4 regions of the Methylobacterium oryzae genome follow, and region 4 is predicted to be linked to each of the others. Evidence: predicted binding sites of a transcription regulator. Region 4 holds the regulator's gene; each other region holds the start of a gene.

Region 1 (7,338 bases), 1.8 Mb from region 4:
GCGAGAGCGCGGCCGAGCGCCGCGGGATCGGCCGCGGGCAGGCTCAGGTCCGTCAGGGTGAGCGCGCCGCTGCCCGAGAGGCTGTCGGCGAGGCCCGGCAGGGTCTCGGCCGTGGCGGCGAAGCGCAGGTCGGCACTCAGGCGGCCGCCGAACGGGCCGCCGGCCAGGGTGGGGAGCGCCGCGCCGTCGAGGCTGCCCGAGCCCGAGACCGAGGCGCCGGCCCCGAGCCGGGCGATCGTCACCGAGCCCGCGAGGCGGCCGCCGGCGAGCTTGCCGGTCAGGTCGCGCAGGGTCAGGCCCGCGTCGGCGAGGCCGAGGGCAGCGGTCGCGTCGGTGGCGACGAGGCCGCGGCCGAGATCCAGGCTGGCCACGCGGGCGTCGAGCGACAGGGCCGGGTGGGCGGTCGGCGGGCCGAACGCGCCGTTCGCCCCCGGCGGGATCACCAGGGCGGCCGCGAGCTGCGGGATCGACAGCCGGTCGAGGGCGAGGCGGCCGTGCAGGGCACCGCCTGCCGACCGCAGCAGCGTCCCGTTCACCCCCGCGCCCGCGACCGTGCCGGCGAGCGCGGCGGCGGCCTCGCCCTGCTGCCGCGACAGCGTGACGGTGAGGTCGGCCGGCCACGCGCCCGGTGCCAGGGTCGCGGCGCCGGCCAGCGTCAGGAACGGCGCCAGATCGGCCGTCTCGCCGCGGAGCGTGCCGCCGGTGGGGACGAAGTCGGGACCGACCAGGATCGGGCGGCCCGTGGCGAGGCGCAGGCCCGCGACCGTGCCGCTCGCCGTCAGGGCAAGGGACTGGCCGTCCGGCCGCTCGGCGGTCAGCCGAAGCTCGGCAGGTTGCTGCAGGCCGGCGAGGTCGGCGCGGCCGAACCACGGTCCGGCCCGCGGCGCCGTGAGGGTGGCGGTGCCGCCCTCGATCCGCGTGCCACGGCTCGCGAGCGTCAGGTCGAGGGTGCCGCCGCCGGCGCTGCCCCGGGCCTGGGTCCGCAGGGCCGCGGCCGCGCCGCCCTCCCGGTCGAGGGTGACGGCGAGGTCGAGGGGCGCGTCCCGCAGGAAGGCGGGCAGCAGGCGGATCTCGCCCACCCAGACCCGCTCGAGCAGGCCAAGCAGCGGCGCCGCCGCCGGCGCCTTGAGGCGCCCGGAGACGCGGCCGGTCCCGTCCGCGCCGATCTGACCGGACAGCCGGGCGCTGGCGCCGGCGAGGTCGGTGACGTCGAGGCTGTCGACCGCCAGGCCGGCGCCGTCCGACTGGATCCGCGCCGCGATCGTGCCGGTACCGGAGCCCGCGGTGCCGAACCGGACGTCCTTCGCCTCGAGCGTCAGGGCGAGGTCGGTGTCGCGCAGGGTGCCGAGGGTCGTCCCGAGGGGCGGCAGGCCGGCGATGTCGAGGCCGGTGGCGCGGATCTGGGCCTCGAACCGCCCGCGCTCGGCGCCCTCGGCGGCGGTGTAGCGGGCGTTCCCGGTGATCCGCGCCGGCCCGAGGCCGAGGCGCATGTTGCGCAGGGATAGGCCGGTCCCGGCGGCCGACAGGTCGGCGGCGGCCTCGATCTTCCGCCCGTCGAGGAGCGCGACGAGCGGCCCCTCGGCGCCGAGGCGGCGCAGGTAGCGGCCGAGCGCCTCCGAGTCGGGGGCGGCGAGCGCCACCGGGCCGGAGAAGCGCAGCGGCGCCGTCTCGACCTGCCCGCTCGCCGTGACGGTGGACTCGGCCGGGCCGGTCACCGCGAAGCGGCGCAGCAGCAGGCCGCCGGCCCGCTCCAGGGTGCCGGTGAGGGCGAGGTTCGACCATTCCTCGCCGCCCAGCACGGCGCTGCCCACCGTGAGGTCGAGGTCGAGCATCGCCGGCAGGCTGCCCGTCGAGCGCGGCAGGCCGCGGGCGATCAGGTTCTGCCCCTCCGCCGAGGCCAGGAAGGCGTCGAGGTCGAGGCGGCGGGCGTCCAGGGTCAGGCCGGCGCGCCACTGGCGCAGGTCGAGCCGTCCGGTGCCGCCGAGCCGCAGGGCCCGGCCGCCGGGGTCGATGGCGAGGTCGACGGCCTCGAAGCGCACCTGCGTGCCCCGGGCCTTGAAGGTGCCGGCCAGCGAGAACGGCAGGTAGGCGCCGGCCGCCTGGGTCGGCGGCCCGACGACGAGGCGGGCGGAGCCCTCGGCCTCGACCTGGGCGCCGCCGGATTCGGCGGGGACGAGGCCGAACCGCGCGTCCGCCTCGAAGCGCGGCGTCGCGTCGCCGCCGCCGGAGATCTTGGCGGCGAGGCGCCCGTCCGGTCCCGGCGTGCCGCTGACCGCCCGGAACGGGACGCCGCCGCTCGTCCCCTCGATCCGCCAGGGCCCGACCAGGGCCGGCGCCTGCAGGCGCAGGTCCTGGACGTAGAGCTGGTCGGTCCGCCCGGTGGCGGGGACCTGCGTGGTGACGAGGAACTGCTGGATGTGCAGGTTCTCGATGGCGAGGTCGCGGTCGCGCAGGGCCCCGCCGAAATCGGGCGGCAGCTTCAGCGTGTCCGGGCCGGCGACCGGGAGCTTGATCTCGGCCCGGCCGATCCGGGTCTCGGTGAAGCGGAACTCGCCCTTGAGGAGCGGCGCCAGGGCGATCTCGGCCTTGACGAACCGGGCATCGAGGCTGGGGCGGTCCGGATCGGCGCCGAGGTGGAGGCGGTCGACGCGCAGCCGCGGCGACGGCAGCAGGCGGACCTCGATCCGGCCGTCGGTCCGGACCGGAACGCCCAGGGACCGGGCGAGCGCCCGCTCGACGAGCCCGCGATGGGCCTGCCAGTCGACGAAGGGCGGGACCGCGAGCGCCGCCACGAGAACCAGGATGACGGCGCACGCCAGCGCGGTCAGAAGATCACGCAATGGTCCCGTTCCGCACCATCTCTGCGCGAGGCCGCGACCTCACCGGGCCGCCGTGCCCCGCGTGCCCCCGCGAGTCAGTCGCCACGGCCATAGCACGATAAGCCGCCGGGGGCGCCAGCGGCGATGCCACGGTCCCGAGCGGCGGTCGGGGCACGCGCGAGGTTCCTCGGGCATCCCGGGCCCGCGGCCTATGGATCGCGCGATCGGCCGCGGAACGCGACCAGCCCGAAGGACGCGGATCACCCCGGCGCGGACAGCCGCGCTTCATGGCTCCGCGCCCCCGCCGCGGCGCGAACGGCCTCGACGCCGTTCGCGATTTGGTCCAGGGAAGCGGGATGCAGAACCGCCCGCATCCGCAACCCACCGGGGACGGCGCGCCCGCCACGTCCATCGCCGCCCGCGCCATGGGCGCCCTCCGGCGCGACGCGGCCGGCTACCTCGAGGGGCTCAACCCCGAGCAGCGCCGCGCCGTCGAGACCACGGAGGGCCCGGTCCTGGTGCTGGCCGGCGCCGGCACCGGCAAGACCCGGGTGCTGACCACCCGCATCGCCCACCTGATCGCCACCAACCGGGCGCGCCCCTTCGACATCCTGGCGGTGACCTTCACCAACAAGGCCGCCCGGGAGATGAAGCACCGGATCGGCGCGCTGATCGGGCCGGCCGGAGAGGGCATGCCGTGGCTCGGCACCTTCCACGCCATCGGCACCAAGATCCTGCGCCGCCACGCCGAGCTGGTCGGGCTGAAATCCGACTTCACCATCCTCGGCACCGACGACCAGCTCCGGCTGATGAAGCAGGTCATCGCCGACCAGAACGTCGACGAGAAGCGCTGGCCGGCCCGGGCCCTGTCCCACGCCATCGACGGCTGGAAGAACCGCGGCCTCGGCCCCGAGCAGGTGCCCCCGGGCGAGGCCTCGGCCTTCGCGTTCGGCAAGGGCGGCGCCCTCTACACCGCCTACCAGGCCCGGCTGGCGACGCTGAACGCCGTCGATTTCGGCGATCTCCTGCTGCTCTGCCTCAAGCTCTGGCGGGAGAACCCCGACGTCCTGGCCAATTACCAGGACCGGTTCCGCTACATCCTGGTCGACGAGTACCAGGACACCAACGTCGCCCAGTACCTGTGGCTGCGCCTCCTGGCGCAGTCCCGGAAGAACATCGCCTGCGTCGGCGACGACGACCAGTCGATCTACGGCTGGCGCGGGGCCGAGGTCGACAACATCCTGCGCTTCGAGCACGACTTCCCGGGCGCGGTGGTGGTGCGCCTGGAGCGCAACTACCGCTCCACGGGCCACATCCTGGCCGCCGCCTCCGGGCTGATCGCCAGGAACGAGAGCCGCCTCGGCAAGACTCTGCGCACCGACGACGAGCCGGGCGAGCGCGTCACCGTGACGGGCGCGTGGGATTCCGAGGAGGAGGCGCGGATGCTCGCCGAGTCGATCGAGTCCCTCCAGTCGAAGCAGCATCCCCTGTCGGAGATCGCCGTGCTGGTGCGGATCTCGGCGCAGATGCGCGAGATCGAGGACCGGTTCGTCCAGCTCGGGCTGCCCTACCGGGTCATCGGCGGCCCGCGTTTCTACGAGCGCGCCGAGATCCGCGACGCGCTGGCCTACCTGCGCGCCACCGTGAACGTCAGCGACGACCTCGCCTTCGAGCGGATCGTGAACACGCCCAAGCGCGGCCTGGGCGACGCCACCCTGCAGCAGCTCCACACCTACGGCCGCGCCAACCGGCTGCCTCTGCGCATCGCCGCCGCGCGCCTGTGCGAGACCGACGAGCTGAAGCCCCGGGTCCGCTCGACCCTGCGGGCGCTGACCGAGAGTTTCTCGCGATGGGCGCGGCTCGCGGAGACGCAGCCGCACAGCGAGGTCGCGCAGACCATCCTTGAGGAGTCCGGCTACACTGAGATGTGGCAGAAGGACCGCTCCGCCGACGCCGCCGGCCGGCTGGAGAACCTGAAGGAATTCGTCCGCTCCATGGAGGAGTTCCCCGACCTCGCGGCCTTCCTGGAGCACGTCTCCCTGGTGATGGAGGCCTCGGAGGCGGAGGGCGCCGAGCGGGTCTCGCTGATGACGCTCCACGCCGCCAAGGGGCTCGAGTTCGACACCGTGTTCCTCCCCGGCTGGGAGGACGGCCTGTTCCCGAACCAGCGCGCGCTCGACGAGAGCGGCCGGGCGGGCCTGGAGGAGGAGCGGCGCCTCGCCCATGTCGGGCTGACCCGGGCGCGCAAGCGCGCGAAGCTGTCCTTCGCGGTCAACCGGCGCATCCACGGCCTCTGGTCCTCGACCATCCCGTCCCGGTTCATCGACGAGTTGCCCGAGACGGCGGTCGACGTGGTCGAAGCCCCGGCGCACTTCTCCGCCGGCGCCTCGCGGTTCGACCGCAACCCGACGCCGTTCGGATCGAGCTATGGCACGCCGGGCTGGCAGCGCGCGCAGGCCAACACCGCGCCGGGCGGCCGGTCCGGGTTCGGATCGGGGTCCGGAGGCGGCTTCCGCTCGGCGGGCCCTGGGGGCCGGTCCGGGGGCCAGTCCGGCGGTCCCCGCCAGATCGAGGGCGAGCTGATCGCCAAGTCGACGGGTGCGCCCTCGGCCTTCCAGGGCGGCCAGCGGGTCTTCCACACCAAGTTCGGCCCCGGAACGGTCGCGGCGGTCGACGGCAACAAGCTGACCGTTGACTTCGACAAGGCCGGCCGGAAGATGGTCCTCGACAGCTTCGTCCAGGCCGGATCGAGCTAGTCCCGCCGACCAAGCCCGGACGTGTCAGGGCGGCAGGGTCGGCCGGCTTCGCCCGCGCGGGCGGGGAGGATCGCGACCGTGCCGGATGCCGCGTTACCGCGACACCACCGTCCCGAACCTGATGCATCCGCGCCAGCCGCGCGGCTTTTTCGAAGCCTCGCCACCGACCGTCACCCCTTAGTCACACCCGGCGCGCAATCGTCGGGCGCGAATCGCACTGGTGCGCCAGTTGCATCGCGTATTCGGCCGCGCACGGAACGTCGTGACGCTCTCCACAGGCGGACGAGCGCGGGGCGGAACCTTCGGCCGTGGGCCGGTATTAAGTTCCGCAAGCGAGTAGAACCGGGAGCAAGCAGGTAAACGGCAGTTCAGAGACAGATCCAGGTTGGCAAGTCCCGTTGGAGTGTACATCCATGAAGAGACGCCGCGCACGACTTGAACTGGTTGAAGACCGCACGTCCCGCATTCATCGCACACGCTTCGACGAAGAACGCAATCTCGCTCCCATCCAGCCGCTCACCGAACGCCAAGCCGAGTACCTCGACGCCCTCGCCCGCTCGCCGCAGGTCATCGTCCTGGGGCCCGCCGGCACCGGCAAGACCTTCATCGCCGGCACCCGCGCGGCGGACCAGCTCCGCCAGCGCCGCATCGCCAAGGTGGTCATCACCCGCCCGAACGTGCCCTCGGGCCGGTCGCTGGGCTACTTCCCCGGCACCCTGGAAGAGAAGATCGCCCCCTGGGTCGCCCCGCTCACCGAGGCCATGAAGGAGCGCATGGGCGCCGCCGCCTTCGAGATCGCTCTGAAGACCGGCGACATCGAGATCGTCCCCTTCGAGGTGATGCGCGGCCGGACCTTCAAGAACTGCCTCGTGATCCTCGACGAGGCGCAGAACACCACGATCAACGAGATCAAGATGTTCCTGACCCGCATCGGCGACGATTGCCAGGTCATCATCAACGGCGACGTCTCGCAGACGGATCTCCGCGAGACCTCGGGCCTGCGGACCGTCATGCACATGGTCAAGAGCCGGATGATGCCGATCCCAGTGGTGGAGTTCACCCGCAACGACATCGTCCGCTCCGGCATCTGCGCCGAGTGGGTGAAGGCGTTCGAGGAAACGAATCTCTAAATCGGAAGTTGATGGCGGCGGGTCCTCGCAGACCCGCCGTGCCGTCCCCCGGCACGAGACGACTCTCCGCACCTCCCATTCGGGAGGATGAACCGGGCGCCGAGCCCGGCCTTCAGAGAACTGGAGTCTCCTCGTGAGGAAACTGACCTTCGCCTTCGCCGTGCTGGCCTCGCTCGGCGGCGCCGCCCTCGTCCAGCCGGCCTCGGCCGCGCCCGCGATGCCCGGCGCCGTGTCGGCGCCCGACGCGGTGACGCATGCCCGGATGACTCCCATGGAGCGGCGCATGATGCATCGCCGCATGGAGCGGCGCATGATGCACCGCCGCATGGAGCGCCGGATGATGCATCACCGCATGCACCGCCGCATGCATCGCATGTGATTGAACGGCGGAGTGGGGTCTTCCGGCCCCGCTCCGCTCGCCCGGCCGGAACCGGGCGTTGCTCCCCGTTCCGAAGATTCCTATCTCGTCGTCTCGAATCGCGCCGTCAGGCGGCCGCTGCGGCAGCCGGCCGATCCGGGAGACCCCGATGCCCCCCTCAAATCGACTGTTCGACGACCTCGCCCGCCTCATGACGGACGCCGCCGGCGCCGCCCAGGGCGTCCGCCGCGAGGCCGAGACCGTGGTCCGGGCGC
Region 2 (7,338 bases), 1.1 Mb from region 4:
CGAGCCATCCGGGCGCGGTGCGCGACGCTTACGTGCAGCTCGCCGCCGCCGACGATTGGGGCGGCCCGGCCACCGCCACCGACGCGCCCAAGGACGATTGGGGCCAGGGCAGCCCGGCCCCGGAGCCCGAGCCGGCGGGGATCCCGATCCGCTACTACGAGAGCATCGACCTCTACGACGCCTTCAACCCGCAGACGATCCTGGCCTACGACCTCAACGGCAAGCCGCTGCCGGTCTCGAACGGCGCGCCCCTGCGGCTGCGGGTCGAGCGCCAGCTCGGCTACAAGCAGGCCAAGTACGTGATGCGGGTCGAGATGGTGGAGTCGCTCGCCGGGATCGGCCAGGGCAGCGGCGGCTACTGGGAAGACCGCGGCTACGAGTGGTACGCGGGGATCTGAGGCGACTGACGGGATTTTGAGCTGCTGACGCGGCAAGTTCCGTGCTGGAGCCCGGGCCGCGTTTCATCCTGCATGGCCTCTTCCCCGGACAGGTGGAGCGACGCGGAACCTGATCAGGACCCGGCCCGAAAAGTGCCGCGCAGTGGCTCCCCCGAACAACCTCGCGATTTGACAACCCGCCGCCCGTGACCCACTTGTGCCCGGCGCGCGGCCCCGGCCCGACGGCGGGCATACGTCCCACGCGAATCTCGAACAGAATTCGTCCGTCGCGCCCAGGCTCCGTCAGGGGCAGAGGTCTGAATGAAAGTCGTCGTCGTCGAGTCGCCGGCCAAAGCCAAGACGATCAATAAGTATCTCGGCCGCGACTATGAAGTCATCGCCTCCTTCGGGCATATCCGCGACCTGCCGCCCAAGGACGGCTCGGTGGATCCCGAGCAGGACTTCCACATGGTCTGGGAGCTGGCCGACCGCGGGGCGAGCCGGGTCTCGGAGATCGCCAAGGCGGTCAAGGGCGCCGACAAGCTGATCCTCGCCACCGACCCGGATCGCGAGGGCGAGGCGATCTCCTGGCACGTGCTGGAGGCGCTCACCGCCCGCAAGGCGCTCAAGGGCATCCCGGTCGAGCGCGTGACCTTCAACGCCATCACCAAGGCGTCGGTCGAGCAGGCGATGCGCAAGCCGCGGGAGATCGACCAGGCGCTGGTCGACGCCTACCTGGCGCGCCGGGCGCTCGATTATCTCGTCGGCTTCAACCTCTCGCCGGTCCTGTGGCGCAAGCTCCCGGGCGCCCGCTCGGCCGGGCGCGTGCAGTCCGTGGCGCTCCGCCTCGTCGTCGAGCGCGAGATGGAGATCGAGCGGTTCAAGCCGCGCGAGTACTGGACGCTCATCGCGACCCTGACGACCGCCGACGGCGCGACCTTCGAGGCCCGCCTCGTCGGCGCCGACGGCAAGCGCATCCAGCGCCTCGACGTCGGCACCGGCGAGGAGGCGGCGGCCTTCAAGCGCGACCTCGAACTCGCGACCTTCCAGGTGGCGAGCGTCGAGGCGAAGCCCGCCAAGCGCCACCCGCAGCCGCCCTTCACCACCTCGACCCTCCAGCAGGAGGCCTCCCGCAAGCTCGGGATGGCGCCGGCCCAGACCATGCGGGTCGCCCAGCGGCTCTACGAGGGCGTCGATATCGGCGGCGAGACGGTCGGCATCATCACCTACATGCGGACCGACGGCGTCGACATGGCGCCGGAGGCGATCCAGGACGCCCGCCGGGTGATCGGCAAGGAGTTCGGCGACCGCTACGTGCCGGACGTTCCGCGCAAGTACAGCGTCAAGGCCAAGAACGCCCAGGAGGCCCACGAGGCGGTGCGCCCCACCGACATGGGCCGCCTGCCCAAGACGGTGGCGCGCCACCTCGAGCCCGAGCAGGCCCGGCTCTACGAGCTGATCTGGACCCGCACCATGGCCAGCCAGATGGAATCGGCCGAGCTGGAGCGGACCACCGTCGACGTCACCGCCAAGGTCGGACCGCGGACCATCGACCTGCGCGCCACCGGCCAGGTGGTGAAGTTCGACGGCTTCCTGACCCTCTACCAGGAGGGCAAGGACGACGAGGAGGACGAGGAGAGCCGCCGCCTGCCGCCCATGAAGGCCGGCGACCCGCTCGCCCGCGAGCGGATCAGCTCGACCCAGCACTTCACCGAGCCGCCGCCGCGCTACTCCGAGGCGAGCCTCGTGAAGCGCATGGAGGAGCTCGGCATCGGCCGCCCGTCGACCTATGCCGCGGTTCTCCAGACCTTGCGGGATCGCGAATACGTCAAGATCGAGAAGAAGCGGCTGCAGCCGGAGGACAAGGGGCGGCTCGTCACGGGCTTCCTCGAGAGCTTCTTCCGGCGCTACGTCGAGTACGACTTCACCGCCGGCCTCGAGGAGCAGCTCGACCGGGTCTCCAACGCCGAGATCGACTGGCGGGCGGTGCTGCGCGACTTCTGGCGCGACTTCTCCGCGGCGATCGGTGAGACCAAGGAGCTGCGCGTCGCCGACGTGCTGGAGGCGCTGAACGGCCTCCTCGGGCCGCACATCTTCCCCGACAAGGGCGACGGCTCGAACCCGCGCACCTGCCCGACCTGCGGCTCAGGCCAGCTGTCGCTGAAGCTCGGCAAGTTCGGCGCCTTCATCGGCTGCTCGAACTACCCGGAGTGCAAGTACACCCGGCAGCTCTCGGCCTCGGGCGTCGACGGCGACGGTGACGGCTCCTCGGCCGAGGGCGGCCAGCCGGGCGTGCGCGTGCTGGGCGACGATCCCGCGACCGGCCTGCCGGTGACGCTGCGCGACGGCCGGTTCGGGCCGTTCCTCCAGCTCGGCGAGGCCTCCGCCGAGAAGGGCGCCGAGAAGCCGAAGCGCTCGTCGCTGCCCAAGGGGCTCAGCCCCTCGGACGTGGATCTCAACAAGGCGCTGGCCCTGCTAGCGCTGCCCCGCGAGGTGGCCCGCCACCCCGAGACCGGCGAGCCGATCCTGGCCAATCTCGGCCGGTTCGGACCCTACGTGCAGCACGGGAAGACCTACGCCAATCTCGGCAAGGACGACGACGTGCTGGAGATCGGGGCTAACCGCGCCATCGACCTGATCGTCGCCAAGGAGCAGGGCGGCGGACGCGGCCGCCCGGCCGCCGATCCCGGCCGGCCGCTCGGCAAGGACGAGGCCAGCGGCCGCGATCTCGTGGTCAAGGCCGGCAAGTACGGGCCCTACGTCACGGACGGCGAGGTCAACGCCACGCTGCCGAAGACGATGAGCGCCGAGGCGCTGACCCTCGACGAGGCGATCGCCCTGGTGAACGCCAAGCGCGCCGCGGGCGGCGGCAAGCCGGCAAAGCGCGGGGCGGTCCGGAAAGGGTCGGCGCGGGCCGCGAGCGGCGACAAGCCGGCGGCGAAGAAGACCGCCGCGAAGAAGCCTGCGGCCAAGAAGGCGGCAGCGAAGACGTCGAGCGCGGGCTGAAGCGTTCGTGGACGAGGCTGAGGCGGGCCGGCAAGCCCGCCCGTCCTTGCGAGCAGAGCGAAGCAATCCAGTGCAGCGCGAGGCGTTCGAACGTGGCGCCGACTGGGTTGATTCGCTCCGCTCGCAAGGACGTGGCAGAGGCAGCGTTGCCGCCCCTCACCGCGGGTAGCGGTCAGCGATCGGGTTCAGACCAGGTAGGTGATCGTCGCCGCCACGGCCGTCGCGAAGGTCGCGAGCGCGAGGGTGGTGGAGTTCATCAGCGCCCGGGCCGGCGGCACCGCGGCCGCGTCATCGTCGCAGCCGAAGGCGGCGCCGGCCGCGTGCTCGAAGCGGATCAACGTGAGGCGGCGGGCCTCGATCGCGGCGTCGCTCATGGACTGCGGCTCCCTGACCACGGTCAAGATTTATCTCCGCCACCAACGTCGATCGTCCCGTTCTGTTCCGGGCGTCGCCTGTGGAAGCCGGGCATGCGGGTCACGAGAAAGCCTTAACCCATTGTTGTGCAACGTCGTGATGACGGCCCGGCGCGCGGAACCGTGTGCCGACACGGACGCGGCCCTCGCTCGCGGCGGCGCAGCATGCGATGATGCGACCGCCTCGCCGCAGGGCGAACGGCTTTGATGTTTATGGTTTGTTCCGCTATCATGCGGGGATGAAGGCGCATGCTCCACGACCCGAGACCCGTCTCAAGACCCGTCTGCGCGAAGCCGAGCCGGCCGACGCGCCGCGTGCCAGGAGGCCGCGCGTGAGCGATCCGGCGCGGGACCTGTTCGGGCCGGGCGGCAAGGGCGCGGCGGCCCGCCCGCCCGAGCCGCGGCGGCGGCTGGATTCGGCGGCCTCCGTGGCGACGCTCGCGGCCGCCGAGCCGGAGGGCGGCTACACCGCCTCCGACATCGAGGTGCTGGAGGGGCTGGAGCCCGTCCGGCGCCGGCCCGGCATGTATATCGGCGGCACCGACGAGCGGGCGCTGCACCACCTGTTCGCCGAGGTGATCGACAACTCGATGGACGAGGCGGTCGCCGGCCATGCCAGCTTCATCGAGGTGGAGCTGGAGGAATCCGGCGCCCTCGTGGTGACCGACAACGGCCGCGGCATCCCGGTCGACCCGCACCCGAAATTCCCCGGCAAGTCGGCGCTCGAGGTCATCATGACCACGCTGCACGCCGGCGGGAAGTTCGACTCGAAGGTCTACGAGACCTCGGGCGGCCTGCACGGCGTCGGCATCTCGGTGGTGAACGCGCTCTCCGACCTGCTCGAGGTCGAGGTGGCGCGCAACCAGACCCTCTACCGCCAGACCTTCTCGCGCGGTCATGCCCAAGGGGCCTTGGAACTGGTCGGCCGGGTGCAGAACCGCCGCGGCACCCGCGTGCGCTTCCACCCGGACGCCCAGATCTTCGGCTCGCTGAAGTTCGACCCGCGCCGCCTGTTCAAGATGGCGCGCTCCAAGGCCTACCTGTTCGGCGGCGTCGAGATCCGCTGGCGCTGCGCCCCTGCCCTCCTCGAGGGGCTGGAGGACGTGCCGGCCGAGGCGGTGCACCGCTTCCCCGACGGGCTGCGCGACTACCTCGCCCGCGACATCGACGGGAAGGAACTCGTCACCGACGCCATGTTCTCCGGCAAGATCACCAAGCCGGGCTCGCACGGGTCGCTCGAATGGGCGGTGGCCTGGATGGTCGCCGAGGACGGGATCTCGCACTCCTACTGCAACACGATCCCGACGCCCGAGGGCGGCACCCACGAGGCCGGCCTGCGCGTCGCCCTGCTGCGCGGCCTGCGCGAGCACGCCGAGCGGGTGAACCAAGCCAAGCGCATGACGGCGGTGACCACCGACGACGTCATGGCGACCTGCGCGTCGATGCTCTCGGTGTTCATCCGCGAGCCGGAGTTCCAGGGCCAGACCAAGGACAAGCTCGCCACCGTGGAGGCCCAGCGCATCGTCGAGACTTCGGTGCGCGACGCCTTCGACCACTGGCTCGCCGCCTCCCCGGCCCAGGCCAACAAGCTCCTCGACTGGGTGATCGACCGGGCCGAGGAGCGCCTGCGCCGCCGCCAGGAGAAGGAGGTCGCCCGCAAGAGCGCGACCCGCAAGCTGCGCCTGCCCGGCAAGCTCGCCGACTGCTCGGCGGCCGGCACCGCGGGCTCGGAGATCTTCATCGTCGAGGGCGACTCGGCCGGCGGCTCGGCCAAGCAGGCCCGGGACCGGGCGACCCAGGCGATCCTGCCGCTGCGCGGCAAGATCCTGAACGTCGCCTCGGCCTCGCGCGACAAGCTCGGCGCCAACCAGCTGATCTCGGATCTCACCCTGGCGCTCGGCTGCGGCACCGGTTCGGCCTTCCGCGAGGCGGACCTGCGCTACGAGAAGGTGATCATCATGACGGACGCCGACGTCGACGGCGCCCACATCGCCTCGCTGCTGATCACCTTCTTCTACCGCCAGATGCCGAGGCTGATCGACCGCGGCCACCTCTACCTCGCGATCCCGCCGCTCTATCGGCTGCAGCAGGGCTCGAAGGTGGCCTATGCCCGGGACGACGCGGATCGGGAGCGGATCGTCAAGACCGTGTTCAAGGGCGGCAAGGTCGAGATCGGGCGGTTCAAGGGCCTCGGCGAGATGATGCCGGCCCAGCTCAAGGAGACCACCATGGATCCGAGGAAGCGCACATTGCTGCGCGTCGCGGTCCTGGACGAGGCCCGGGAATCGACCGGCGACACGGTCGAGCGCCTGATGGGCAACAAGCCCGAGGCGCGCTTCGCCTTCATCAGCGAGCGCGCGGCCTTCGCCGAGGGCGCCGACCTCGACATCTGACGCCGGAGCGCCGGCGCGGCCGCGCCGCGTCGGTCGATGGCGCCGCGCCGTCATCGCGAGCGCAGCGAAGCAACCCAGCAGCGCCACGTTCGCCGAAGTCGCGCTGCCCTGGATCGCTTCGCTGCGCTCGCAAAGACGGGTGACCGGTTTCGGTCGCGCCTTATCGGGGCGGCGCGATCACCTTGGCCGGGTCGAAGGGCTGGGCCGCCGCCACCGTGTCCTTGCCCATGTTGAGGACCGCCGAGAATCGGTCGCCGCCGGGACGCAGCACGAGGGCGCCCGGCTCGACCGCGATGAGCTTGCTGCCGAGGCCGAGGAAGCCGCCGACGTCGATCACGACGGCCTTGAGCGTCCCGCCGTCGGCGATGAGCAGATCCTCGATCTTGCCGACGCTGTCGCCGGCGGCGTTGCGCACCGTCACGCCGATCATCTTCGTGGTCAGGAAGGTGACGGGCTTGAGCCCCTGACGCTTGGCGGCGTCCTCGGCGCTCGCCGCCTCCGTCAGCCGCCCGCCCCCCTTGCCGTCCGTCGAGGTTCCCGGTCCCGTGGCCGGCAGGATCGTGTCCTTGCCGATCACGCTGGCGTCCTGCGCGGAGGCCGGCGCGTTCGCGAGGCCGAGGGCCGCGAGCGACAGGAGAAGGATTCGGCTTCGCATGGCTGATCGCTCCGCGCGCCCGGTCCTCGCGTGGAAGGCCCTGTCCGGGTCACTGAGGGGCGCCGCGGTCTCAATCGCGGGCGGCCCGCGCGGTTCCGGCCCTCCCTGTCGCACCCGCCGAGGCCGGTTCGCGGTCCCGAAACGCGAAAGGGCCCGGCCTTGCGGCCGGGCCCTTCGGGAGCGCGGAGCCGGCAGAGCCGGCTCCGGCATCCGGTCTCAGTACGAGCCGAACTTGTAGTTCAGGCCGGCGCGGACGACGGCGAACTCGGTCTTGGCGGCGGCGCCGTTGAGGTAGGCGATGCCGTTCGGGGGCAGGAGGTTGCCGTAGAACACGCCGCCGGCCGAGTTCTTCTGGCGGTCGAGGCTGACGTACAGGCCTTCGACCTTCAGCGTCACGGCGTTCGAGCGGAAGAAGTTCAGGAACGAGTCGGTGGGCAGGGCGTACTCGACGCCGCCGCCGGCGGCCCAGCCGGTGCGGAAGCTGTCGCGGAAGC
Region 3 (7,338 bases), 350 kb from region 4:
CGGTAGCGGAACCGCGCGAACGGGTCGGCGGCCACGATCGAGTGCCGCCCCAGCGGGTCGTGCCGCATGGCGCTGTCGAGGAAGGCGAGCCCGGGCAGGGCGCGCAGCCGGGCCGCCGCCGCGACGGGATCGATGAAGGGGATCTCTCGGGTCCACATGACCGGGTTCGGGGCCGTTATCCTCGGGCTGTGCGTCATCCGCTGCCGTCGCACAGGCGATGCCGCGGGGGAAGCGGCAGTTCCACGCAGGCCCCGCCGCCGCGCGCGGGCGGGCCGTGTCCGGGGCGCAGGGCCGCGCCGCCCAATCCTGATGTGGGGTCTGAGGAGCCGGCCGCAAAGCTCTGCCGTAGCGATAGGATCCGCGCCCGGGCTCAGGCTCGCGCGCAGGGCCGGGCACCCCTGCGGCGGCCGGCCTCGCGCGGAGGCGCGGGAGCCTGTATAGGAGCGCGACCCCGAATTCCTGGTCCCGCGCGCCGGGCGGCCGATCGCCCCGCCGGACTGTCCGACCCGAATGCCATGACCGCCACGCCCGCTCCCCGCGGCCCCGCTCCCGGCGCCGCCCCGAAAATCTCGTTCGTCTCGCTGGGCTGCCCGAAGGCGCTGGTCGATTCCGAGCGGATCCTCACCCATCTGCGCGCCGAGGGCTACGAGCTGGCCCGGCGGCACGACGGCGCCGACGTGGTGATCGTCAACACCTGCGGCTTCCTCGATTCCGCCAAGGCGGAGTCGCTCTCGGCCATCGGCGAGGCCATGGCGGAGAACGGCCGCGTCATCGTCACCGGCTGCATGGGCGCGCAGCCGGAGGAGATCCGCGAGAAGTACCCCGACCTCCTGGCGGTGACCGGGCCCCAGGCCTACGAGTCGGTGGTGGCGGCCGTCCACGAGGCGGTGCCGCCGGCCCACGACCCGTTCCTCGACCTCGTGCCGCCGCAGGGGATCAAGCTCACCCCGCGCCACTACGCCTACCTGAAGATCTCGGAGGGGTGCAGCAACCGCTGCAGCTTCTGCATCATCCCGAGCTTGCGCGGGAACCTCGTCAGCCGCCCCGCCGCCGACGTGCTGCGCGAGGCCGAGAAGCTGGTGAAGGCCGGCGTGAAGGAGCTGCTGGTCGTCAGCCAGGACACCAGCGCCTACGGCGTCGACATCCGCTACAGTGAGAGCCCGTGGCGCGACCGGCAGGTCCGGGCGAAGTTCTACGACCTGACCCGGGAACTCGGCGAGCTCGGCGCTTGGGTGCGGTTGCACTACGTCTACCCCTACCCGCACGTGGACGAGGTCATCCCGCTGATGGCCGAGGGCAAGGTGCTCCCCTACCTCGACATGCCGCTCCAGCACGCGAGCCCCTCGGTGCTCAAGCGCATGCGCCGCCCCGGCAACCAGGAGCGCCAGCTCGACCGGATCCGCAGCTGGCGGCAGATCTGCCCGGAGCTGGCGATCCGCTCGACCTTCATCGTCGGCTTCCCGGGCGAGACCGAGGCCGAGTTCGAGGAGCTGCTGGCCTGGCTGCAGGAGGCCAAGCTCGATCGGGTCGGCTGCTTCGAGTACGAGCCGGTGGCGGGCGCCACCGCCAACGCGCTGGGCGACCTCGTGCCCCCGGCGGTGAAGGCCGAGCGCAAGCGCCGGTTCATGGAGACCCAGAACGGCATCGCGCTCCGGCTGCAGCGGGCCAAGGTCGGCAAGCGGCTGCCCATCATCGTCGATTCCGTCGAGGGCGGGGTCGCACGGGGCCGGTCCAAGGCCGACGCGCCGGAGATCGACGGCAATGTCCACGCCGCGTTCCGGCGCCCGGTGCGGGTCGGCGACATCGTCACGGTGAAGATCGACCGGGCCGAGGCCTACGACCTCTACGGCAGCGTCGCCTGACGGCAGACCCCGTCTTTGCGAGCGCAGCGAAGCAATCCAGGGATGCGCTGCGCTCGGGGACGTCGCGCTGCCCTCTCGTCGCTTCGCTTCGCTGCGCTCGCGACGGGCGCCGGGCGGACTCCTGTTGACGCCGCGTCCGGCGCGGCTTGACCCCGCCCGCCCCGCGCGGTCTTTCGGAACAGATCAGGAACTTGGTCGGGACCCGAGGCGGCGATGGATCCGGAGGTCGCGCTCCGAAAGATCATCCACATCGACATGGACGCGTTCTACGCCTCCGTGGAGCAGCGCGACGACCCGTCGCTGCGCGGCCGGCCGCTGGCGGTCGGCGGCTCCCGGGAGCGCGGGGTGGTGGCCGCTGCGAGCTACGAGGCCCGAAAATTCGGTGTCCGCTCCGCCATGCCGTCGGCCACCGCGCGGCGGCTGTGCCCGGACCTGCTGTTCGTGAAGCCGCGCTTCGAGGTCTACCGGGCGGTCTCCGAGGAGATCCGGGCGGTCTTCGCCCGGCACACGGCCATCATCGAGCCGGTGGCCCTCGACGAGGCCTATCTCGACGTCACCGAGAACCTCCTGGGCCTCCCGACGGCGACGGCCGTGGCGAAGGCGATCCGGGCCGAGATCCTGGAACGGACCGGACTCATCGCCTCGGCCGGGGTCTCGTACAACAAGTTCCTCGCCAAGGTGGCGTCCGACCACCGCAAGCCCGACGCCCTGTTCGTCATCACCCCCGCCATGGGGCCGGACTTCGTGGCGGCGCTGCCGATCGGCCGGTTCCACGGCGTCGGCCCGGTCACCGAGGCGAAGATGAAGCGGCTCGGGATCGAGACCGGGGCGGATCTGCGCGCCTGGACGCCGGAGCGCCTGCGCGAGACCTTCGGCTCCGCGGGCGCCTACTACCACGCGGTCGCCCGCGGGATCGACGCGCGGCCGGTCCGCGCCCACCGGGTGCGCAAGTCGATCGGGGCCGAGACCACCTTCTCGGACGACACCGCCGCTTTCGAGGTCCTGGCCGCCCGGCTGGCGCCGCTGTTCGACAAGGTCTGGGCGGGCGCCGACGCCAAGGGCATGCGCGCCCGGACCGTGACCCTGAAGCTCAAGTTCTCGGATTTCGCGCAGGTCACCCGGGCGAAGTCCCTCGCCGTGCCGGTGGCCGACCGGGCCGCCCTGGAGCGGATCGGCCTCGACCTGCTCGCCGGCCTGTTCCCCCTGCGCCGCAGCGCGCGGCTGATCGGGGTGTCGCTGTCGGGCTTCGCGCAGGACGCGCCCGAGGCGCCGCTCCAGCTCGGGCTGGCGCTCTGACACGGCCTCCGGGGCAGGCCCCCGCTCCGTCATCACGGGCGCAGCGAAGTGGCCCCGGGCAGCAGGACATCGGTCAGCGTGGCGCTACCCTGGATCGCTTCGCTCCACTCGCAACGACGACGGTGGGGAAGCGATCAACCGGAAAGCGATGGAGCCGCCGCCGTCATGCACGACACGGCGCCTGTGCGGTTCCGCACGTCGGGAAGGCCGGGTCGATCGCAGGGCGGAGCGATCCGGTACGGATCAGGGTTTCTCGAGCCCGCGCGAACACGAGGACCCTGTCGATGCCGAAGCACGCCCGCCTGGCCCTGGCCGCCGCGCTTCTATCGGCCCTCGCGGCGGGCGCCGCCCGCGCGGACGGCACATCCGCTTTCGGGGCCGCCAACGCGGCCCAGCTCCGGGGCTACACCGCGAGCCCGGCCCAGGTCTACGTTCCGGCAGGCGGCCCGAGCGCCAGGCCCGCGGCCCCCGCACCGCACCGGCCGAAGGCGCCGGCGCGCAGTCGCTGAGATCGACCCGGGCCGCACCGGCCCGGGCATCCGGTCACGCGTTCTCGGTCACGCGTTCTTGCGCGGCCGGTGGTCGGGGTCGATGCCGCCATCGAGCTTCGTCTCGTTGTCGACGTCGCCCTCGAAGGTCGAATCCGCCTGCAGATCCGCGGGGTCGGCGCCGCTCATCCCCTTCGAGGTGCCGATCCCGGGATTGCCCTTGAGGTCGGCGTCCGTGGGCGTGTCGGTCTTCGGGTGCTTGGATGACATGCAGGCTCCTGTCGGATGCTGATGTCGGGCCAACGCGTCGGCGCGGGGCCGGTCTCCCGCGCGGCGTGCGGCGGTTCGCCTCCCGGTCCCTGCACGCCCTCAAGCGATCTCCGCCGCGGCGATCCGGCGGACGCCCGCCGCCTCCATCCGCGCCCAGGCCCGCGCGAGCGACCCGTCCACGTCGATCCCGCGCACCGCGTCCGCCACCACGAGGACGTCGAACCCCGCGTCGCGCGCGTCGAGCGCGCTCCAGGCGACGCAGAAATCGGTGGCGAGGCCGCACACGGCGACGCGGGTGATGCCGCGCTCCCGGAGCGCCCCGGCGAGGCCGGTGCGCGTGGCCCGGTCGGCTTCCAGGAAGGCCGAGTAGCTGTCGACCCGCGGATCCAGCCCCTTGCGCACCACCAGGCTCGCCCGGTCGGTGGCGAGGTCCGGCGCGAAGGCGGCCCCGCGACTGCCCTGGACGCAGTGGCGCGGCCACAGCACCTGCGGTCCGTAGGGCAGCGTCACGGTCTCGAACGGGGCCCGCCCCGGATGGGTCTCGGCGAAGGAGACGTGATCGGCCGGATGCCAGTCCTGCATCAGCACCACGTGCCGGAAGCGGTGCTGGAGCGCGTTGATCGGGCCGATCACCGCGTCGCCCCCCGGGACGGGGAGCGCCCCGCCCGGCAGGAAGTCGACCTGCACGTCGACGACGAGGAGCAGGTCGGCGTTGCCGGGCGTCACGGCCGCTCCCTACGGCAGCATCACGATCGAGCCGGTGGTCTCCCGGCCCGCGAGGTCGCGGTGGACCTGCTGCGCCTCGGCCAGCGGGTAGGTGGCGTTGACGGCGATCTTCACCGCGCCGTCGCGGACCACCTTGAACAGGCGGGCGGCCGCCTCCTCCAGGGTGGCGCGGTTCGACGAGAAGGTCGCGAGCGTCGGGCGCGTCACGTAGAGCGAGCCGCGCGGGGCCAGCAGGCCGAGGTCGAGCCCGGTGATCGCCCCGGAGGCCGAGCCGAAGCTCGCCAGCAGGCCGAGCGGCGCGAGGCTGTCCAGGGAGCCCATCAGGGTCGCCTGCCCGACGCCGTCGTAGACCACCGGCACGCCCTTGCCGCCGGTGATCTCGCGCACGCGCTTGGCCACGTCCTCCTCGCGGTAGAGGATGACGTGGTCGCAGCCGTTCTGCTTGGCGAGCTCCGCCTTCTCGGGGCTGCCGGCGGTGCCGATCACGGTGGCGCCGAGGTGCTTGGCCCACTGGCACGCGATCAGGCCGACGCCGCCGGCGGCGGCCTGCCACAGGATCGTGTCGCCGGGCTTCACCGCGTAGGTCCGGTGCAGCAGGTACTCGACGGTCAGGCCCTTGAGCATCATGGCGGCGGCGGTCTTCTCGTCGACCCCGTCGGGGATCGGCACGGCCGCCGAGGCCGGGATCACCGGCTCCTCGGCGTAGCAGCCGTCTGCCACTGAGCCGTAGGCGACCCGGTCGCCGGCCTTGAACTGGGTCACGCCCTCGCCCACCGCCGTGACGGTGCCGGCGCCCTCCTTGCCGGGGGTGTAGGGCATGTGCGGGGACTTGTAGGCGCCGGTGCGGAAGTAGATGTCGATGAAGTTGACGCCGATGGCGGCCTGCCTGACCCGGATCTGCCCGGGGCCCGGCTCGGCCAGGGGCACGTCCTCGAAGCGCATCACCTCGGGACCGCCGTACTCGTAGACCCGGATCGCCTTCGGCATCGTTGGACTCCCGCTCGCCGCCCCGTCCGGGGCGTTGCAGCCCGAGATAACGGACCGCCCGCCGGAGGCAATTCGTTTTTGGCCTCTCGCGCCCCGGTTGTAACCCGCCCGGCCGCGGCCCCGTTCTGGATCCGCCGGACCCGGACGCCTATCTAGGCCCTGCCATTCCCTGAGCCGAGGTCCGACATCCATGTCCGGCACCACCCGCACGAGCGCCGACCTCGATCCGCGCCGCCGCCGCCTCCTCTACCGCGCCTGGCACCGGGGCATCCGCGAGATGGACCTGATCATGGGCCGCTTCGCCGATGCCGAGATCGGCGACCTCTCGGAAGCGGAGCTCGACCAGTTCGAGGCGCTGATCGAGGTGCCGGACCGCGACCTGTTCAAGTGGCTGACCGGCGAGGTCGAGACGCCCACGAACTACGACACGTCGGTCTGGCGGCGGGTGCGGGCGTTCCACCGGCACGACGCGCCGATCCACTCCTGAGAGCGACCGGTCGAGAGAGCCCGCGATGGACGAACCGAAGCCCAACTACGATCACCCGGCCCGGTCGATCGCCACCGAGCTGGTGGTGCGCATCATGCTGGAGATGATGGAGCGCTCCGATCCGGCGCTCCGCGCCGAGATCCTGCGGCAGGCGACGGCGCGCGCCGCCGCGATGACCGAGCACATGCCCAACGCGGACTTCTTCCGCGGCCGGGTCGAGGCGGCGCTGGCGGAGATCGTCGGGCCGGACGCCTGAGGGGCGTAAGCCGCGGGCTTCCGTCTCATCCGATCGGAGTTCTCGGCCGATGCGGCCCGCTCCGTCATCACGAGCGCAGCGACGTGACCCATGGCAGCGCGACGTCCGAAGGTGTGGCGGCGCTGGATTGCTTCGCTGCGCTCGCAAAGACGATGGGGCTGTCTCTTCTCCCCTGGGAGAGGCGATCCGCAAGGTGCTCTGGGCCGGGCCATGCGTGTCCCCGAAGCGCGGCCGAACAGCCGTTCCATGCCGCGGCAGAACCGCCATATAGGATGCGTTCAGCCGTAACCGCGGGGACGCTTTATCGCGGCGGCCCGATCGGCTAACGCCACCCGACCTCCTCCCCTGACGCGCCCGGCGGGATTTCCCGCGAAAGACCCGATGGCCAAGCCTCAGCCGAAGCCCCCCGCCGCCAAGCCGCAGGTCGCGCGCTTCGCGCTGCCGAAATCCTCCGCGCTCGCCCGGGCGATCGACGCCCTCAAGCGCGGCGACAGCCCGGTCCTGGCGAACGCCCCGGAGGGCTTCGACGCGCTGGCGCTCGCCGACCTCGCCCGCGCCCTGGCGCCCACCGTCGACGCGCCGGCGGTGCTGGTCCACGTGGCGCGCGATTCCGGGCGCTCGGCGGCCTTCCAGGCGGCCCTCGGCTTCGTCGCGCCCGAGATGGACGTGATGAGCCTGCCGGCCTGGGACTGCCAGCCCTACGACCGGGTCTCGCCGACGACGGCGGTCGCCGCCGCCCGGATGACGGCGCTCGCCCGCCTCGCCCGCACCCGCTCGGCCGAGGACCGCCCGCGCATCCTCTGCACCACGGTCAACGCCCTGGTGCAGCGGGTCCCGCCCCGCGCCCACATCGCCAAGGAGGCGTTCTCGGCGGCGATCGGCAACGTCGTGTCGATGGACGACGTGGTGGCCTGGGTCGAGGCCAACGGCTTCCTGCGCACCGGGACGGTGCGCGACACCGGCGAG
Region 4 (7,338 bases):
CGGCGAGCGTCGGCATCTTGGCGATCATGCGGATCGACGCGATCAGCCGCTGGCTCTCGTCCGTGATGTCGGTGGAATCGTGGTAGAAGGCCGAGAGGGCGCCCACCGAGGCGACCATGACGGCCATCGGGTGCGCGTCGCGGCGGAAGCCGGTGAAGAACCGGTTCATCTGGTCGTGCACCATGGTGTGGCGCGTGACCCGGTACTCGAAATCGGCCCGCTGGGCGGCGGTCGGCAGGGCGCCGAACAGCATCAGGTAGCAGGTCTCGAGGAAGTCGCCCTTCTCGGCGAGCTGCTCGATCGGGTAGCCGCGGTAGAGCAGCACGCCCTCGTCACCGTCGATGTAGGTGATCTTCGACTCGCACGAGGCCGTCGAGGTGAAGCCCGGGTCGAAGGTGAAGGCGCCGGTCTGGGCGTAGAGCTTGCCGATATCGATCACGTCCGGCCCGATCGTGCCGGTTTTCACCGGCAGTTCGATCGACTTGCCGTCCACGGTGATGGTGCTGGGTGCGCTCATGGATCGTGGACCCTTCTCTGGCGACGTGGCGGATGCCGGCCTCGGGCTGCCCGAGTCGGTCCCGGGGGCCTGAGCACACGCATTATGCTGCGGGTGCTCACAGCCATGGGTTACCCAAACGGCAGTGCAGCAGCAACGGGGTCGGTGACAACCCGCCCCCGTCGCCAAGCGAATTCCGCCAACCGATTTCCACCCAACGCAATCCGGGTCGGGGCCGGCAGTTCCCTGTCCGCTCCCGGTCCGCGCGCGGCGGTCCCAGCGCCGCCTCGTCCCCGCCTCGTCCCTGCCCTCAGCCCGGCCTCAGCCCTGCGGCGCCTGATCCCCGAGGCGCGCCAGGGTTTCCTCCCGGCCGAGCACCGCCATCACGTCGAACAGGGGCGGGGAGGTGGTGCGGCCGGTGAGCGCCGCGCGCAGGGGCTGGGCCACCTGCCCGAGCTTGCAGCCGGCCGATTCCGCGTACTGCCGCACCGCGCCCTCGGTGGAGGTCGCGCTCCAGTCGGGCACAGCCTCGAGCACCGGCCGCACCCCGGCGAGGCGGCCGCACCCCTCGTCGGAGAGCAGGGCGCGGGCCTTGTCGTCGAGCGCCAGGGGCCGCTGGGCGTAGAGGTAGTAGGCGCTGTCGAGGAGCTCGATCAGCGTCTTGGCCCGCTCCTTCAGGCCCGGCATGGCCTGGACGAGCTTGTCCCTGAGGTCGGGCCGCAGCGGCGCCGACAAGCCGCGCTCCGGCCCGACGTTGGGCAGGATGGTCTCGATCGCCGCGACGAGGTCGGAATCGGCGCTGGTGCGGATGTAGAGGCCGTTGAGGTTGGCGAGCTTGGCGAAGTCGAACCGCGCCGCGGAGCGTCCGACCGCGCCGAGGTCGAAGGCCGCGACCATCTCGTCGGTGGAGAAGACCTCCTGGTCGCCGTGGCTCCAGCCGAGCCGCACGAGGTAGTTGCGCAGGGCCGCCGGCAGGTAGCCGAGATCGCGGTAGGCCTCGACGCCGAGCGCGCCGTGGCGCTTCGAGAGCTTGGCCCCGTCCGCTCCGTGGATCAGCGGGATATGCGCCATCCTCGGGATGTCCCATCCGAGGGCCGAGAAGATCTGGCTCTGGCGCGCCGCGTTGGTGAGGTGGTCGTCGCCGCGGATGATCTGCGTGACGCCCATGTCGTGGTCGTCGACCACGACGGCGAGCATGTAGGTCGGCGTCCCGTCCGAGCGCAGCAGGACGAGGTCGTCGAGGTCCTTGTTGGCCCAGGTCACGCGGCCCTGGACGGCGTCCTCGACCACGGTCTCGCCCTCGGTCGGCGCGCGCAGGCGGATCACCGGCTTGACCCCGGCGGGGGCCTCGGACGGGTCGCGGTCGCGCCAGCGGCCGTCGTAGCGCGGAGCGCGCCCCTCCGCGCGGGCGGTCTCGCGCATCTGCGTGAGCTCCTCGGCGGTGGCGTAGCAGTGATAGGCGCGGCCCGCGGCCAGCAGCTCCTCGGCGACCGCGCGGTGGCGCTCGGCGCGGGCGAACTGGAAGACCACGTCGCCGTCCCAGTCGAGGCCGAGCCAGGAGAGGCCGTCGAGGATCGCGTCGATCGCCCCCTTGGTGGAGCGCTCGCGGTCGGTGTCCTCGATGCGCAGCAGCATCGTGCCGCCGGTGTGGTGGGCGTAGAGCCAGTTGAACAAGGCCGTGCGGGCCCCGCCGATATGCAGGTAACCCGTGGGCGAGGGGGCGAAGCGCGTGACGACGGCTGAGGACATCGGTCCGGTATGTTCCGGGGCTGGTCGCGGACGGGGCGCGACGGACGGCGAAGGGGCGGCGGAGCGGCGAGGGGCTCGACAGGGCGCCCGTAGCACGAAGAACCCGCTGTAGCACGGGCCGGCGGATGCGTTAAGAATCGCCCGCAGAATCGCACGGCCCCGACGACAGGTCGCGCGGAGCGGGGCGGCGGCGATGCGGCGGATCGGCGCGAGGCGGGCGGACGGCGCGGTCGCGCTGATCGGCCCGCGCGCCCGAGCCCTTCCCGCCGCCCTCTTGGCCGCCCTCCCGGCCGCCCTCCCGGCGCTCCGCGACTGGGTCGTCGCCGGCCTCGCCCGCGAGGCCGAGCAGCGCCGGCTGTTCCCCTGGCTGGCGGTGGCCTTCGGCGGCGGGATCCTGGTCTACTTCGCGGCGGCCGACGGCGCGCCGAGCCTCGCCGCCCCCCTGATCGCGGCCGGCCTCGCGCTGGCGCCGGTCCCCGTCCTCGGCGCGCGGCCGGCGGCCCTGGCGGCGGCGCTCGCGGTGGCGGCCGCGTTCCTCGGCTTCGCGGCGGCGACCTGGCGGGTCTCGCAGGTCGCCGCACCGATCCTCACCCGCACCACGATCGGCCCGCTCGTCGGAACGGTCGAGGCCCTGGACGAGCGCGAGGTGGGCGCCCGGCTGGTGATCCGGGTGGAGAGCTTCGCCGGCCTCGCGCCGGAGGCGCGGCCCGCCCGGGTCCGGGTCTCGTTCCGGAAGACGCCGATCCCGCGTCCCGGGGACGGCGTCGCCGCCACGGCCCGGCTGCTTCCGCCCCCGGAGGCGGCCCGGCCCGGCGGCTACGACTTCGCCCGGGACGCCTATTTCCAGGGGATCGGCGCGGTGGGCTCGCTGATCGGCACCGTCACCGTCCGGGAACCGTCCGGGCCGCCGCCGCTGGGCCTGCGGCTCGCCGCTGCGCTCGACGCGGCGCGCAACGGGCTCACGCGCCGGATCGCGGAGGCCGCCGGCGGCCAGGCGGGTGCGGTGGCGGCGGCCCTGGTGACGGGCAAGCGCGGCCTCATCGGGCCGGCCACCAACGACGCGCTCCGCGCCGCCGGCATCTACCACGTGGTGTCGATCTCGGGCCTCCACATGGTGCTGGCCGCCGGCGTGGTGTTCTGGCTGGTGCGGGCGCTCCTCGCCGCGGTGCCGCTCTGCGCGCTGCTCTGGCCGATCAAGAAGATCGCGGCCGGCTTCGCCATGGTCGGCGTCACCGCCTACTGCGCCTTCTCGGGCTGGGACATCGCGGCCGAGCGCTCGCTGATCATGACCCTGATCATGCTCGGCGCGATCCTGGTGGACCGGCCGGCCCTGTCGATGCGCAACCTCGCCCTCGCGGCGCTGATCGCGCTCGCCCGGGAGCCGGAGGGCCTGCTCGGCCCGAGCTTCCAGATGTCCTTCGGCGCCGTGGCCGGGCTGATCGCCTGCGCGCGGCTGATCGACGGGCGGCTGCTCGTGCGCCCGGGGGCCGGGCGGATCGGGCGGCTCGTCGGGACCGGCCTGTCGGCGATCACCGGGACCCTGGCCACGACCCTGGTGGCGCAGGTCGCGACGGCCCCCTTCGCCACCTACCACTTCCAGACGGTCCAGCCCTTCGGCCTCGTCGGCAACGCCCTGACCCTGCCGCTCGTCTCCCTGGTGGTGATGCCGGCCGCGGTAATCGGCTGCCTCGCCTATCCCTTCGCCCTCGACCGGCCGGTCTGGTGGCTGATGGGGCAGGCGGTGGCCGGGATGCTGGCGATCTCGGACTGGATCGCCGGGTTCGAGCGGGCGGTCCTGGTGCTGCCGGCCTTCGGCGCCGGGGCGCTCGCCCTGCTGACCGCCGGCCTGCTGCTGGGGACGCTGCCGGCCTCGCGCCTGCGCTGGCTCGCCGTGCCGCCGGTCCTGCTCGGGCTCGTCCTCGCGGCCCGGCCCAACCACTACGACCTCTACGTCGACCGGCAGGGCGCGGGGGCCGCGGTGAGGGGCCCGGACGGGCGGCTCGCGGCCCTCGGCAGCCCTTCGGGCTTCGTCCTCGAGCAGTGGCTGAAGGCGGACGGCGACGGGCGGCGGTCCGCGGGGCTGATCGTCCGGTCCGGCAGCGGGCGCTGCGACCGGCTCGGCTGCACCGCCCGGCTGCCGGACGGGCGGGCGGTCGCCCTGGTCCGGGACCGGCGGGCCTTCCCGGAGGATTGCGCCCGCGCCGCGGTGCTGATCACGGGCCTCGCGGCGCCGCCGACCTGCACGGGGCCGCTGGTGATCGACCGGCGCGTCCTCGCCGCCCGCGGGGCCGTGGCCCTCCGGACCGACGGCGATGGCTTCGCCGCGCGCTACGCCCGGGACGACGGCCGCGCCGTGCCCTGGCGGCCGGCCGCCGGGCGCGGGCCGGGACCGCCGCGGCCGGTCACCGCGGAGCCGGGCGACCGCCCCGCGGAGGACGGGGTCGCCGCGACGCCGGAGGCCGACGCCGCGCCGGGCGGAGACCTCGCCCCCGGCGACGCGCCGGCCGAGCCGCTTCAGTAGCGGCGGACGAGGCTCACAAGGCGGCCCTGGATCCGGACCCGGTCGGGCCCGAGCACGCGGGTCTCGTAGGCCGGGTTGGCGGCCTCGAGGGCGATCGACGAGCCGCGGCGGCGCAGGCGCTTGAGCGTCGCCTCCTCGTCGTCGATCAGCGCCACGATGATGTCGCCGGTATTGGCCGTCTCCTGCTTGCGGATGACCACGAGGTCGCCGTCCAGGATGCCCGCCTCGACCATCGAGTCGCCGCGCACCTCGAGGGCGTAGTGCTCGCCGCCGGCCACGAAGTCCGGCGACAGGGTGATGGCGTGGCTCTGGTTCTGGATCGCCGAGACGGGGGTACCGGCCGCGATCCGGCCCATGACCGGGATCGAGATGGCGCGGCCGGACTCGTCGATCATCCGCGTGCTCGCCGGGGCCGGCGGCTGCTTGGACTTACCGCCCTCGACCACGCTCGGCGTGAAGCGGCGCGGCTCGGCGGGGGCCTGAGTCGCCGGAGCGGCCTGGGTCAGGCTCTCGGGGATCCGGATCACCTCGATGGCGCGCGCCCGATTCGGAAGGCGCCGGAGGAAGCCGCGCTCCTCGAGCGCCGTGATCAGCCGGTGGATGCCGGATTTCGACTTGAGATCGAGGGCATCCTTCATCTCGTCGAACGACGGCGGGACACCGCATTCCTGCATCCGGCTCTGGATGAATCGCAGGAGGTCCAGCTGCTTGCGCGTGAGCATCGACGGGGGACTCGCGGCTTGGCGGACCGCCACGTGACGGTCTCCGAAACAAATCACGAACAGGTTAAACGTTCCGCAAGTGTTCCGCAAGAGCGGCACCGCTCGGCTCGGCGCGCCGCGGGCGCGCCCGCGGGAGAAGGTCGAGAAACGCATTGACGGCGCAAGCGGAGCCGTTTCAATGCATCGCGGCGCCCCGCCGGGAAGGCGGCGGATCCGGGGTGCGGGCTGGGACCCTCTTGGAATGACGAGGATGCGACGACCCGCAGCTCTGCTGCCCCTCGGCCTCGCCGCCCTCGGCCTCGCCGGCTGCACCACCGGATTCTCCTACATCTCGCGGAACTACGTGGCGCTCACTCCCCAGGTCGTCACGATCGGCTGCAAGGAGCCCTACGAGGTCTACGACAACCGGCAGCTGCGCCGGATGCTGATCGTGTCCAACGCCCTGCGCGAGTATACCGGCTGCAACCTGAGCGAGGTCCGGATCGATCCGGAGCCGGGCGCCACCCGGGTGAAGCGCTTCCGCACCGCCGCCCGGGCCTATCTCGACGAGACCGTGCGCGAGGATTGCCGGATCACCGGCGAGACCGTGTTCGATCCGCTGAAGACCGAGTTCGCCTACGCCTGCGACGCGCCGATCGAGAAGCGCGGCACCGTGGTCCCCCGCCTGCCGGGCCGCAATCCGGGCCTCGGCGTGCGCTGACCGGCCGGCGGCGCGTCCTCAGGCGCCCGGCTTCGGGAAGGTCCGCTCCGCGGCGTCGCCGGCGGCGGCCAGCAGGGCGCGGGCGAAGGCCCGGGCCTCCGTCCGGTCGAGCACGATCGCGGCGGTGACCGGCGCACCGCCGAGGTCGGCGAGGGCGAGTTCCAGGCGCACCCCGTCGGGCACGGCGCTCGCCTGAAGGCTCCAGCCGGAGCCCCGGTCCGTGCTCTCCGCCATCGTGTTCCTCCCGCATGCCCGGCACGGCGCCGCGCGCCCACCGGAACGGCCAGGCCCGGGACCGCTCCCGGAGCCGCGCTCCGATCTTCCCTGCCTCGCCTGTCCGCGTTCCTCAAGGCCACAGGCCGCGCAGGGGTGGAGATGCGCGCCGTCGCGGATGCCGGCGGCCGCATCGCGGCGACGCGGGGCGGCACGGGTCCGCGCCCGCGCCGCAGCGCGGGCGAGGGCAGGGGCGGCCGGGATGGGAGCCGGCTTCGGGGCGATTGACGCGAGGCCGCCGATGATGTCTCCCGCGGGCTCCGATCAGGTGGAGTTCGAACATGCAAGAGATCTGGTTCCGCACGGGCGAGGCCACGGTGCTGGCGGCCGAGGGCCAGTACACCGACGCCATGCCGGAGGTGCTGATCGGCTCGGTGCGCGGCCCGGTCGGTCAGGCCTTCGCGTCGATGATGGGGCAGGTCCAGGGCCACACGCGGATGTTCGTGGTGCGCGACCTCAACCAGCTCGTGCGCCCGGCCACGATGATGACCACCAAGGTCACGATCCACACGGCCGAGTATGCCGAGCTCCTCGGCGGCGTGGTCCAGGCCGCCACCGGCGACGCGATCGTGGACTGCATCATCGAGGGCATCCTGCCGAAGGACGGGCTCGACGAGCTGTGCATGATCATCATGATCTGGCTCGATCAGCGCTGCGCCGAGGACGACAACCTCGACCAGAAGGACCTCTACCGGACCAACTACGAGGCCACGAAACTCGCCATCGCCCGCGCCCTCAAGGGCGAGCCCACGGTCGACGAGCTGATCGCCAACCGGAAGACCGTGAAGCACTACGCGCTCGACGGCGTGATCGAGTACTGAGCGGGCCCAGGCCACGCATCCTGCCGGCTCAGGTCCGCCTCAGCCCGGCGGGATAC

What was found. Region 4 encodes LexA, which represses DNA repair genes until DNA is damaged. Its sites were predicted from a motif close to TGTTCNNNNTGTGTTCNG; they were not measured.
Region 1: the regulator LexA is predicted to act here: its motif matches at 3,148-3,165, upstream of LXM90_RS04565 (ATP-dependent helicase).
Region 2: the regulator LexA is predicted to act here: its motif matches at 4,005-4,022, upstream of parE (DNA topoisomerase IV subunit B).
Region 3: the regulator LexA is predicted to act here: its motif matches at 2,037-2,054, upstream of dinB (DNA polymerase IV).

The regions. Positions count from the first base shown of each region.
Region 1 covers NZ_CP090349.1:956,092-963,429, reverse strand. The annotation lists gene LXM90_RS04570 (AsmA-like C-terminal region-containing protein) at 1-2,840, opposite strand, end outside; gene LXM90_RS04565 (ATP-dependent helicase) at 3,176-5,575, shown strand; gene LXM90_RS04560 (PhoH family protein) at 5,989-6,705, shown strand; gene LXM90_RS04555 (hypothetical protein) at 6,839-7,084, shown strand; gene LXM90_RS04550 (accessory factor UbiK family protein) at 7,233-7,338, shown strand, end outside.
Region 2 covers NZ_CP090349.1:3,891,620-3,898,957, forward strand. The annotation lists gene LXM90_RS18570 (molybdopterin-dependent oxidoreductase) at 1-398, shown strand, start outside; gene topA (type I DNA topoisomerase) at 699-3,383, shown strand; gene LXM90_RS18580 (hypothetical protein) at 3,569-3,757, opposite strand; gene parE (DNA topoisomerase IV subunit B) at 4,129-6,189, shown strand; gene LXM90_RS18590 (PRC-barrel domain-containing protein) at 6,350-6,844, opposite strand; gene LXM90_RS18595 (outer membrane protein) at 7,061-7,338, opposite strand, start outside.
Region 3 covers NZ_CP090349.1:3,137,449-3,144,786, reverse strand. The annotation lists gene pabB (aminodeoxychorismate synthase component I) at 1-158, opposite strand, end outside; gene rimO (30S ribosomal protein S12 methylthiotransferase RimO) at 516-1,862, shown strand; gene dinB (DNA polymerase IV) at 2,076-3,158, shown strand; gene LXM90_RS15070 (hypothetical protein) at 3,443-3,667, shown strand; gene LXM90_RS15065 (hypothetical protein) at 3,716-3,916, opposite strand; gene pncA (bifunctional nicotinamidase/pyrazinamidase) at 4,016-4,642, opposite strand; gene LXM90_RS15055 (quinone oxidoreductase family protein) at 4,652-5,629, opposite strand; gene LXM90_RS15050 (succinate dehydrogenase assembly factor 2) at 5,820-6,116, shown strand; gene LXM90_RS15045 (hypothetical protein) at 6,142-6,372, shown strand; gene mfd (transcription-repair coupling factor) at 6,754-7,338, shown strand, end outside.
Region 4 covers NZ_CP090349.1:2,791,079-2,798,416, forward strand. The annotation lists gene gltA (citrate synthase) at 1-517, opposite strand, end outside; gene gltX (glutamate--tRNA ligase) at 818-2,245, opposite strand; gene LXM90_RS13425 (ComEC/Rec2 family competence protein) at 2,439-4,766, shown strand; gene lexA (transcriptional repressor LexA) at 4,760-5,488, opposite strand; gene LXM90_RS13435 (hypothetical protein) at 5,739-6,188, shown strand; gene LXM90_RS13440 (hypothetical protein) at 6,207-6,422, opposite strand; gene fae (formaldehyde-activating enzyme) at 6,743-7,282, shown strand; gene LXM90_RS13450 (hypothetical protein) at 7,322-7,338, opposite strand, start outside.